2 linked regions of the Rheinheimera salexigens genome follow. The protein of the gene in region 1 interacts with the protein of each later gene in a pairwise test. Links are inferred from orthologs where the notes say so. Each region holds a gene or a part of one and is shown in the gene's direction. Other genes may lie near its edges.

Region 1 (3,293 bases):
AATTTTAGGTTTATCGACTTGGGATTTCGGTGAAATTCAAGAAGATTGGGAAGCGCATTGGCCAGAGATTAAAGATATTGATCTTACTGATAAAATTATTGCCATTTATGGCATGGGCGATCAAGTCGGTTATGCTGAATGGTTTATAGATGCAGTAGGCATGCTGCATGATGAAATAGCACCGCAAACCACCAAGCGGATTGGCTTTTGGCCTACAGCTGACTATGACTTTATTGCGTCTAAAGCAGTAACCGATGACGGCGAATGGTTTTATGGTTTAGCGCTAGATGAAGACAATCAATATGATCTTACTGATCAGAGGCTAAATGATTGGATAAATCAAATTTTAGAAGAGATCACTCAAGTATTATAACGAGCTAGGGAACTTCAAATAAAAATCACCTAGTAGTTGCTGATATTGCGCCGTGTAGCTGCCATCAGGGTTGTGGATCAGTAATTGACTATTTTGTAACGGCTTGTCACTGATGCCATACACAAAGCTAATTAAACTGCGCTGCGGTTTATTCAATTTACTAAAGACCACACAATGCTGTTGCAACTGCCAGCCTAAGCTTTGGGCTAAGGTAATAAATTGTTCAATACCGGTATAAGGCAAAATTAAGGCTAATACACCTTCAGGCTTTAACATTGTCGCCGCTTTTTCTAGCAAACGATTAAAGGGTAAACTATCAGTATGCCGGGCTAAATGTCGGCTTAACTGCGCAGCCGGCATCGATTGCTGAAAAAAAGGTGGGTTAGATACGATTAAACGGTAACGTTCTGTAGGCTGATAGGCTAGAATATCCGCCGTTAATAAACGAATACTATTAGGCCATGGACTAACGCTAATATTTTCTTTAGCTTGCTCTGCTGCAGCACTATCGAGTTCGATAGCAGTAATAGGCAGTAAACCTTGACTACGTTGCGCCAGCATTACACTAATTAAGCCGCTACCCGCACCAATATCAAGGATGTTACCGCTAGTAGTAACTACGTTATTTTTGCTAAGCGGTGCCCAAGCACCAAGCAATAAACCGTCAGTGCCAACTTTCATCGCACAACGGTCATGAGCTATATAAAACTGTTTACACTGAAAACCTGCTGACATCAGCACCTCCGGTCGCCAGTTTACGACCTGATGTTGTTGCTGTCACTGGCTAGCAACTTTTTTTGTTAAAGGATACGTTATGAATTTTGCCGATTTTCAACTGGACGATGCGCTAAATCGTGCCATATCTGTGCGTGGCTACGAAGCACCGACTTTGATTCAAGAAATGGCAATTCCATTAGCATTGGAAGGCTTAGACTTATTAGCCAGCGCGCCAACAGGTACCGGTAAAACACTGGCCTTTGTATTACCGGCCATCCAATACTTACTGGATTTTGGGCGCAGAGATCCTGGCTTCGCTCGCGTGTTAGTGATGACACCTACCCGTGAATTGGCTTATCAAATTTATAACGAATTTAAATTTTTCAGTCAGCATACCACGCTAAATGTTGGCGTGATCACAGGCGGGATTAACTATGGTAGCCATAAAGATACCTTAGAAAAAAACAATGATATTTTAATTGCTACTCCAGGCCGTTTAACTGAATATCTAGATGAAGAAAGCTTCCAAGCGGATGAAGTAGAACTGCTAATTTTAGATGAAGCGGATCGGATGTTAGACATGGGTTTTGTCGGTGAAATGAACCGGATTATTTTAGAAGCGCGTCGTCGTCGCCAAACCTTATTATTCTCAGCAACCCTAGAAGGCCCTGCTTTAGAGCGTTTTGCTTCCCATGCATTAAAAGAGCCTAAACGAATTGAAGCCACTCCATCTCGTAAAGAAAATGCTAAAATTATCCAATGGACCCATTTAGCTGATGATGCCCAACATAAATTGGCATTGTTAATCCACTTATTAAAACAAGAAGATGTCAGCAAAGCCATCGTGTTTATAAAAACCCGTGAGCGTTTAGCCAGTTTAACCGGCCAATTGGAAACTGCAGGTTTACGTTGTGCTTGGCTACAAGGTGAAATGCCACAAGATAAACGGATGCAAGCTGTAGAACGCTTTAGCCAAGGTCGTGTATCCATATTGTTAGCAACAGATATTGCCGCTCGAGGTTTAGACATGGATGATATTAGCCATGTTATTAACTTTGACTTACCGCGCACTGCCGATACCTATATTCATCGGATTGGCCGCACCGGTCGTGCGGGTAAAAAAGGTATCGCGATTTCTTTAGTTGAAGCCCATGATATGGCAGTGTTAGCCAAAATTGAGCGTTACACTGAACAACGCTTAAAAGCCCGAGTGATTGCAGAATTAAAACCAAAACATAAAGCCGCTAAAGTGCCGGTAAAAAAGAAAAAAGTTGCCAAGAAAAAAACCGCTAAAAAAGCGAAAAAATAACAGCTTATATCCCCTTCCCTCTAGCTGCTACCGCTCGCAAAAACGGTGGCAGCTATCGCTTTTCCGTTCAGCTATACTGTAATTTATTTTTAAAACTGCTATTGATAAACGCGTATATTTTATTCACATAATGGAGATAACTAATGGATAAACGTCAATTTATTAAAAGCTGTGCTGTAGCTGCCAGTTTTATACCCTTAGCAAGTTGTGCCAATGTTATTGCCGCACCCAGCGCCAAATCTAATCAAGCGCTAGCTGCACCTGCTCAGTTATTACCAATAGCCTTTAACCCAGGTGATACCGTGGCTTTAGTAAGCCCCTCTAAAGCCACCGATAATTTACTCGATGTGCAAATCGCCACTGAAGTGATGCAGGCGCTGGGCCTTAAAGTAAAAGTAGGTCAACATCTCACTTCCCGGCGTGGCCATTTAGCCGGTACTGATCAACAACGTGCTAATGATATTAATGCTATGTTTGCCGATAATGAGGTTAAAGCTATTATTTGTTTACGTGGCGGTTCTGGTGCTGCACGCGTACTACCCTTACTAGATTATGCGCTGATTAAAAACAATCCTAAAACGCTACTGGGTTACTCTGATATTACTGCCTTACATAATGCTATTCATGCCCAAACGGGTTTAATTACCTTTCATGGCCCTAATGGTACCGGCAGCTGGAATAGCTTTAATGCCGATCAGTTTAGACGAGTATTTTTTCAACGCGAACAAATGCAGTACCAAAATGTTATTGAAACGAAAGATGAACTAGCTGCACGGCAAAATCGTATTGTCACTATCACTGGCGGTAAGGTACAAGGCGAAATTATTGGCGGTAACTTAACCGTGCTAACATCATTAGCCGGCTCGCCCTACTTACCTGATTTTACGGATAAAA
Region 2 (3,179 bases), 310 kb from region 1 along the record:
TGGTTAGCGAAGGCTAAACAGTCTGATATTTAGTTAGCCTAATGCTTCGTTATTGCAAATAAAGCCTTATCCCGTGTGGTAAGGCTTTGTTATTTTTACTTAAGATAATTAGCTTAAGTAAAAATTGACAGTATTGGTTATAAAAACAGCTTTTTTACGGCAACAAATAGGTTTTTATTTACTTATAGCGTATAATTTGCCGCCTTAAAATTTATCACCTTATTTATTCATTAACTTTAATCAGGAGCCTATAATGGCCTTAGAACGTACTTTTTCAATTATCAAACCAGATGCAGTTGCTAAAAATGTAATTGGTGCTATTTACAACCGTTTTGAGACTGCTGGTTTACGTATTGTTGCTTCAAAAATGGTTCACTTAAGCCAAGAACAAGCTGAGGGCTTTTATGCTGAGCATAAAGCACGTCCATTTTTTAATGCATTAGTGTCTTTCATGATTTCTGGCCCAGTGATGGTTCAGGTTTTAGAAGGCGAAAATGCGGTACTTAAAAATCGTGAAATCATGGGCGCAACTAACCCAGCTGAAGCGTTAGCCGGTACTTTACGTGCTGACTACGCTGCTAGCATTGATGAAAACGCAGTTCACGGTTCAGACGCTGCGGCATCAGCTGCACGTGAAATTGCTTACTTCTTCACTGAAGCTGAGCTATGTGCACGTACTCGTTAAGATTAACCTCTTAATGAAAATGATTTAAGGGAGCATTGGCTCCCTTAATCTAAGTAGGTGCTTAATCAATACAGTACCTACTTAGAGCAGTATTTTATAGCTATTGTTTATTGTGGTAAGGAGTGCTCGACACATGACTGAGCAACAGAAAAAAATTAATTTACTTGATTTAACGCGCAGCGAAATACAGCAGTTATTTGTTGATATGGGCGAAAAGCCATTTCGTGCCGATCAGGTAATGAAATGGATTTACCACTATTGCGTTGATAATTTTGACGAAATGACCAATATCAATAAAGTATTGCGAGAAAAGCTAAAAAAACGTTGTGAGATTACAGCGCCAGAAGTAGCGATGCAGCAAGAAAGTAGTGATGGCACTATAAAGTTCATTATGCGACTAAGCGGTGGTCAAGAAGTTGAAACGGTGTGGATCCCAGAAAAAGATCGACGCACGTTATGTGTTTCTTCCCAAGTTGGTTGTGCGTTAGATTGCTCATTTTGCTCGACTGCACAACAAGGTTTTAACCGTAATTTAAGCGTGTCGGAAATTATTGGTCAGGTATGGCGCGTCGCTAAAATTATTGGTAGTTATGGCGGTAGCGATGTAAAACCAGTGACTAACGTTGTTATGATGGGCATGGGCGAACCATTGCTTAACTTAAATAACGTGGTACCGGCTATGCAATTAATGCTGGAAGATTTCGGTTTTGGCTTATCAAAACGCCGTGTAACGTTAAGTACCTCAGGTGTTGTACCTGCATTAGACTTATTACGCGAGAAAATTGATGTCGCGTTAGCGATTTCATTACATGCGCCAAATAATGCCTTACGCGATCAATTAGTGCCGGTAAATAAAAAATATCCAATGGAAGAGTTTTTAGCTGCTTCACGCCGTTATGTCGAGGCGTCAAAAGCTAATGACAAGGTTACTATTGAGTATGTTATGTTAGATGGTATTAACGATAGCATGGAGCAAGCGCATGAATTAGCGCATGCTTTAAAAGACACGCCATCTAAAATTAACCTGATCCCATTTAACCCTTATCCTGGGTCGCCTTACAAAAGATCCAGCAATTCACGTATTGACCGATTTAACAAAGTCTTACATGAATATGGCTTTACTGTTATTGTACGTAAAACCCGTGGTGGTGATATTGATGCTGCTTGTGGTCAGTTAGTGGGTGACGTGATTGATAGAACCAATCGCCAGCTTAAAAAGCAAGAGAAAGGACAACCAATCGCGGTGAAATTACTGTCATAATTCAAGGAATGGTCTGTGTTAAAGCGCAAAATTATCGTTAGTATTGCTGCCTGTAGCATCATGCTTGCAGGTTGCGTTTCAGAGCAAACCTATGTTGGAAGCGAAAAGCCGGTGGCGAGTCGCACCTTCGATAATATAGAAGCCGCGCGCACCCGCATTTCACTGGGTCTTAATTATTTACGCCGTGGTGATAATTCCGAAGCTAAATATAATTTAGAACGCGCCCGTAGTTTTGCGCCAAATTCTGCCGAAGTATATAGTGCCTTAGCTTACTATTATGAAAATGTAAGTGAGATAGATCAGGCAGAAGAACATTATTTAATCGCTATTGATAAAGACCCTAACTACGCTGATGCCTATAACAATTACGGCGCCTTTTTATGTCAGTTACATAAGTACGAAGAGTCTGAGCGTTTATTATTAAAAGCGATAAGCCGTCCAGGCTATATTCGAGTGGCAGAAAGCTATGAAAACTTAGCCTTGTGTCAGTTGCAGCAAAATAACTTTCGTAAAACCAAAACCTATCTAGAAAGCTCAATCAATCACAGCAGTACGCGAATTAGTTCACTAGTGTTGGCGTCAGGATTATCTTATGCCATGGGTGAAATGGCAGAAGCTAAAAATCGTTTAGCCAGAATTCAGCGTTTAGGCCGAGTAACTGCTAGAACAGTATTATTAAGTTACTTAATTGCCGATAAGTCCGGTGATACCAGCACCAAAGACAATGCTGAGCAGCTGTTGCTTACGCTGTATATGGGCTCAGCAGAAACCACATTGTTATTGCAAGATAAATTAGCACTCAGTGAATTTGAGCTGTTGCGAGAGCGTTACAAAGAAACGCTAATGTCGAATATAGTAATACCGACAGAAACAACGTCTAACAAAGTCATCCCTCAACCCGTTGCTAATCCGAAATTGAAAATCGTTAGGCGTAAAAACAGCTCAACTGATCAAGCTGAATCTGCAGATGTTATAGCGCTATCTCCCCAGCTAGCGTCAGTACAAAACAGTCAAACTGATGCAGCAGTTGTAACTATTGCAACGCCAGCAGCCACTTTGCCTGGATTAAAAAATGCCACTAGCGCTATAGCCAATAGCCTAGAACTAGGCAGCTCTGTGACAAGTAGCTCTGTACCAAGAAACTCTGTAGCGAATAGCTCTGAAACAAATAGCGCTGTAAATAGCAACGTAGCAACGAGTAGCAAAGCTGAGGCTGAAGTAGCAATAACCAAA

What was found.
Region 2: the proteins of srmB (region 1) and BI198_RS04175 interact in binary tests that used the Escherichia coli proteins (3 or more experiments, as listed by UniProt). The link is inferred for Rheinheimera salexigens from one-to-one orthologs.

Annotation. Positions count from the first base shown.
Region 1 is NZ_MKEK01000001.1:1,195,758-1,199,050, reverse strand. The notes cover bases 334-3,293. They hold srmB (ATP-dependent RNA helicase SrmB), read left to right. Parts: upstream 334-1,187; coding sequence 1,188-2,399; downstream 2,400-3,293. Other genes in these bases: BI198_RS05510 (S66 peptidase family protein), read left to right, coding at 2,543-3,293; BI198_RS05520 (tRNA1(Val) (adenine(37)-N6)-methyltransferase), read right to left, coding at 368-1,108; fldB (flavodoxin FldB), read left to right, coding at 334-373. Outside these bases: more of fldB, read left to right, coding at 1-333. UniProt on the Escherichia coli protein: DEAD-box RNA helicase involved in the assembly of the 50S ribosomal subunit at low temperature. Exhibits RNA-stimulated ATP hydrolysis and RNA unwinding activity. Acts before DeaD.
Region 2 is NZ_MKEK01000001.1:883,071-886,249, forward strand. What follows is about bases 37-2,882. They hold BI198_RS04175 (bifunctional tRNA (adenosine(37)-C2)-methyltransferase TrmG/ribosomal RNA large subunit methyltransferase RlmN), read left to right. Parts: upstream 37-818; coding sequence 819-1,946; downstream 1,947-2,882. Other genes in these bases: ndk (nucleoside-diphosphate kinase), read left to right, coding at 254-685; pilW (type IV pilus biogenesis/stability protein PilW), read left to right, coding at 1,962-2,882. Outside these bases: fdx (ISC system 2Fe-2S type ferredoxin), read left to right, coding at 1-17; more of pilW, read left to right, coding at 2,883-3,179.